2 regions of the Saliniradius amylolyticus genome follow, and region 2 is predicted to be linked to the other one. Evidence: predicted binding sites of a transcription regulator. Region 2 holds the regulator's gene; the other holds the start of a gene.
The links. Region 2 encodes FliA, which starts transcription of late flagellar genes. Its sites were predicted from a motif close to CTAAAGNTNNNNNNNNNNNNGCCGATA; they were not measured.
Positions count from the first base shown of each region.

Region 1: the regulator FliA is predicted to act here: its motif matches at 1,601-1,627, upstream of HMF8227_RS09880 (flagellar protein MotY).

Region 1 is NZ_CP029347.1:2,124,351-2,126,754, forward strand. It holds gene dxs (1-deoxy-D-xylulose-5-phosphate synthase) at 1-638, shown strand, start outside; gene HMF8227_RS09880 (flagellar protein MotY) at 708-1,571, opposite strand; gene rnt (ribonuclease T) at 1,706-2,356, shown strand.
Region 2 is NZ_CP029347.1:843,676-846,079, reverse strand. It holds gene HMF8227_RS03985 (protein phosphatase CheZ) at 1-274, opposite strand, end outside; gene cheY (chemotaxis response regulator CheY) at 308-691, opposite strand; gene HMF8227_RS03975 (RNA polymerase sigma factor FliA) at 740-1,465, opposite strand; gene HMF8227_RS03970 (MinD/ParA family protein) at 1,462-2,334, opposite strand; gene flhF (flagellar biosynthesis GTPase FlhF) at 2,331-2,404, opposite strand, start outside.

The DNA.
Region 1 (2,404 bases), 1.3 Mb from region 2:
TGCCCGTGCTGTTTGCCATCGACCGGGCCGGTATCGTAGGCGCTGACGGACCGACACACCAGGGGGCTTATGATCTGGCCTATCTGCGCTGCATTCCCAATATGGTGATAATGACGCCTTCCGACGAAAACCAATGCCGACAAATGCTTTACACCGGCCACAAACTCAACCAGCCTGCCGCAGTGCGATACCCTCGGGGCCAGGGTTGCGGTGCCGTCATTGAAGCCAAGATGCAGGCTCTACCGATTGGCAAAGGCGAAATCCTGCGTCAGGGGAAAAACGTGGCCATTTTAAATTTCGGCACCCTGCTACCCGGCGCAAAAGAAGCGGCTGAAAAGATGGATGCCACACTGGCTGACATGAAGTTTGTTAAGCCCCTGGATAACGATCTGATCGCGAAGTTGGCTGAGGAGCACGAGCTACTGGTGACCCTGGAAGATGGCGTCATCATGGGCGGCGCCGGCAGTGCGGTAGCAGAAACCGTAATGGATAAACAACTCGCCTGCCGGGTGCTGCGACTGGGGATTCCTGATGAGTTTATTATGCAGGGTTCTCAACAAGAAATGTACGCCGAACTCAAACTGGATGCACCAGGTATTCAGGCTCAAGTTCAGGCCTTTAACGAATACGCCCGTTAACCTATTGCTCCTAAACAAACGCCCTCACTACTGATGAGGGCGTTTGTTTAAGTCACAGCCAGCGGGTTATCAGGACTTTGCCATCCGAATCACAACCCGACGGTTTTTGGCCCGGGTTACTTCCCGTGCATTATCGGCGATATGACGCCGCTCGCCATGGGCCGTTGTCTCGATGCGATCACTGTCGATACCGTTTTCCTCAAAGAAGCGTTTCACACGCTGGGCACGCTGCTTTGACAGCTCACGGTTATGCCAACTGCCTCCCCAACTGTCGGTGTAAGCATCCACGAGCACCAATTCAATGCCGGGATCTTCTCTCAGGTACTGGGCGATCATGCTGAGCTTTTTCTCTGAGGCACGAGTAAATTCATCGCTGTTCTTTTTATACTGCAACACGGAGTAGGAAATATCTTCGAAACTGAATTTCAGTAACGACGACACGCAGCGCACAAAAGACTGGTACTCTCCGATAAAATTGCTGGCGTTTAGCTCCACTGCCACTCTGTCATACCGGTTATACCAATCCTGATAATAGATGGTCGGCCAATAGCCTTTTTCCAATTCGGAGAGCATCGTCCAGGCAGTTTTCTGCGGAAGGTCGCCGTTGTACTGCTTGCGTATGGGCATCTCAGCCAGACGGCGCTGCATCTGGCCGGGCATCCACTCCGGAGGCGCCGAGTAGACTGCTGCAGCTCCGTATTCACTGGGCAGACTAAGCATGTCCAACTCAAACTCCAGGTTCAGCTGCTTGCTGGCACGGCTGGTAAACATGGCGTCGCCGTAGCCGGGGATATTATGCTCCAGGCGGCATTGCAGGCGACTGCTGTCGGTAAGCTGCCACTGGGACTCATTGATATCGGCCGAGTAGTGCCTTACACCGGCCGTCACCGGCAGGGCAATCAGGACTGTCAAAGCTAAAACTGTTCTTTTCATGGCTACCGTTTCCACTCTCTCCACCCTAGTATCGGCGGTTTCGGCGATCACTTAACCCTTAATTATAAATGGAGTCTGGATAGCGCCCTTCATAACTGTGATAATTCCGCTCCCATTATTCATATAGGTATACAATGACAGCGCAAGGGCAACAACTCAAAGATCGATTTCGTGGTTATTTTCCAGTGGTCATCGATGTGGAAACGGCGGGGTTTAATCCCAAAACTGACGCCTTACTGGAAATTGCCGCCATTACCTTGAAGATGACCGAAGATGGCCGCCTGGAGCCAGATCAGACCCTGCATTATCATATCGAACCCTTTGAAGGCGCCAACCTGGAGCCAGCCGCGCTTGAGTTTAACGGTATTGATCCAAACTGTGCCTTGCGCGGTGCCGTAGACGAAACCGAGGCGATGAAAGCCATATGCAAAGCGGTACGCAAAGCCCAAAAATCCGCCGACTGCCAGCGCTCGGTCATCGTGGCCCACAACGCCTCCTTCGACCAGAGCTTTGTTAATGCCGCCATCGAACGCGGCGGTATCAAGCGCACACCGTTTCACCCTTTTGTGTCGTTCGACACCACCAGTCTGGCCGCGCTCGCCTATGGGCAAACCGTGCTGGTTAAAGCCTGTCGGGCAGCCGGTATCGAATTTGACCAGTCCGAGGCCCACTCGGCGCTCTACGATACAGCGAAAACCGCGGAGCTGTTTTGCGGCATGGTCAATAAGTGGCAAAGCCTGGGGGGATGGCCACTTGCCAGCGAGGACGAACCGAACGCATCTTGATTAACAGCCGATTCCTGAAATAAAAAAGCCGCTCATGAAGAGCGGCTT
Region 2 (2,404 bases):
GCTCCGTGGTTTCGATCACATAGTTTAGTCGGGTCTTGGCGTCGGGAATGTCTTCATTGGCCAGGTTGGCAATGCGGGCATCCAATTGAAAGTTATTCAATGAATCGTGCAGCTGGCGGGTCAGTTTGCCCACTTCGGCAAACAGCTCGGTGGAGTCCCGCAAGCTGATGGATTCCAACAGCGCGTTAGCTCCCTCATTATCGCCTTGCTCAAGCAATTGCACCAATTCCCTGGCTTCTTCCAGGGAGATGGGGGTATTGGATTTATCTGTCATCGGGCGTTCCTTATTCGGGTAGGAGGCGCCGGATTAACCCAGGCGTTCGAAAATTTTGTCGAGCTTTTCTTTCAATGTGGCTGCAGTGAACGGCTTAACGACATAACCGTTGACTCCGGCCTGGGCCGCCGCCACGATTTGCTCTTTCTTGGCTTCCGCGGTCACCATCAATACGGGAAGGTGCTTTAGATTATCATCGGAACGAATGGCCCGTAACAGGTCGATACCTTGCATGCCCGGCATATTCCAGTCGGTCACGACAAAGTCGAAATCTCCCTGCTGAAGCATTGGCAGTGCAGTGTTACCGTCGTCCGCTTCCTGGACATTGGTAAAGCCAAGATCTTTTAAAAGGTTTTTAATGATTCGTCTCATTGTTGAAAAGTCATCAACAACAAGAATTTTCATATTTTTATCCAAAACTGCCTCCGATGAGGATTGCACTGATTAGAATTAACATACTGCTTTCTAGGCGGCCTGCCAAGTTTGCATCCGAGTCCGCAAACGCAACATCGCCTGGCTATGAATCTGACTCACCCTGGATTCACTGACGTCAAGTACCTCGCCGATCTCTCGTAAGTTCAACTCTTCGTCATAATACAGGGACAATACTATGGCTTCCCGCTCCGGCAAAGTGGTAATCGCGTGGGCGAGCGCCTTTTGAAACGCACCTTGTTCCAGATCACGATAAGGCGTGTCTGCCTGGCGAGACTCTTCGGTACTGAGCACATCTTCTGTTACTCCCAGGTCCTCAATACCGATCATCCGACCCGCATTCACTTCATTGAGCATCTGGTGGTAATCATCCACGCTGACCTGCATTTTCTCAGCCACTTCCAGATCGCGAGCGTCGCGACCGGTCTCTTTTTCCACCTCGGAAATAGCTTCGGCAATAGCGCGGCCATTCTTATGCACCGAACGCGGGGTCCAGTCACCTTTTCGAATCTCATCCAACATGGCACCGCGAATACGGATACCGGCAAAGGTTTCAAAGCTGGCTCCCTTGGAACCATCAAAGTTTTTGGCCGCCTCCAACAACCCGATCATCCCCGATTGGATCAAGTCATCAACCAGCACGCTGGCTGGCAGTCTTGCCATCAGGTGATGGGCGATGCGCTTCACCAAAGGCGCATGCTGTTCGATCAGTTGACGTTTATCGTCTTGTTGTTGATAAGCTGCCGCTTTACTGTTCACGCCTTATCTCTCTGCATTTGGGGGTCGTGATTTACCAACTGCTCCAGGAAAAACTCCAAATGTCCACCAGCCTGCTCCGGAACCGGCCAACGCAAAGCCTGTTTGGCCAGGTTGGTAATGGCGACAGATGCAGGCGAACCCGGGAAGGCATCCACAATAGGCTGCTGCTTGCGCACAGCCTTACGGATATTTTCATCGAAGGGCACCGTGGCCACCAGTTCCAAAGCGACATCCAAAAATCGATGGGTTACCTTGGACAACTTAGCAAACAACTCCTGCCCTTCGCGCAGGTTTTTAACCATATTGGCCACGACCTTGAATTTGAATACGCCATAATCGCGATTCAAAATTTTGATCAAAGCATAAGCGTCGGTCAGGGAGGTGGGCTCGTCGCAAACCACTACCATAATGTCCTGAGAGGCTCGGGAAAAGCTTAATACCATGTCGGAGATACCGGCGGCGGTATCCACAATCAGAACATCGATTTGGCTTTGCAATTCACTGAAGGCGCGAATCAAGCCAGCGTGCTCTGTGGGGCTGAGTTCGGTCATACTCTGGGTGCCGGAACTGGCTGGGGCAATCTTGATGCCATGAGGGCCCTCTACCAGAATCTCATCCAACAAGCACTCGCCGGACAACACATGAGACAGGTTCTTTTCGACTCTCAGCCCAAGCATAACGTCCACGTTAGCCAGTCCCAAGTCGGCGTCCAGCACCATAACGCGCTTGCCCTGCTTGGCCATGGCGATAGCCGTGTTCAGGGTGATATTGGTTTTACCCACACCCCCTTTTCCCCCTGTGACCGCAATCACTTTAATCTGCTTAGGCTGATTCATTCTTCGTAAGCTACTCGCCTGATCCTCAATCATATTGATACTGCTGAGTTCACCGCTCGTTGGGTTTTGGCCGCTCCGAGCGCAAATTGTTTATAGAGTCTGG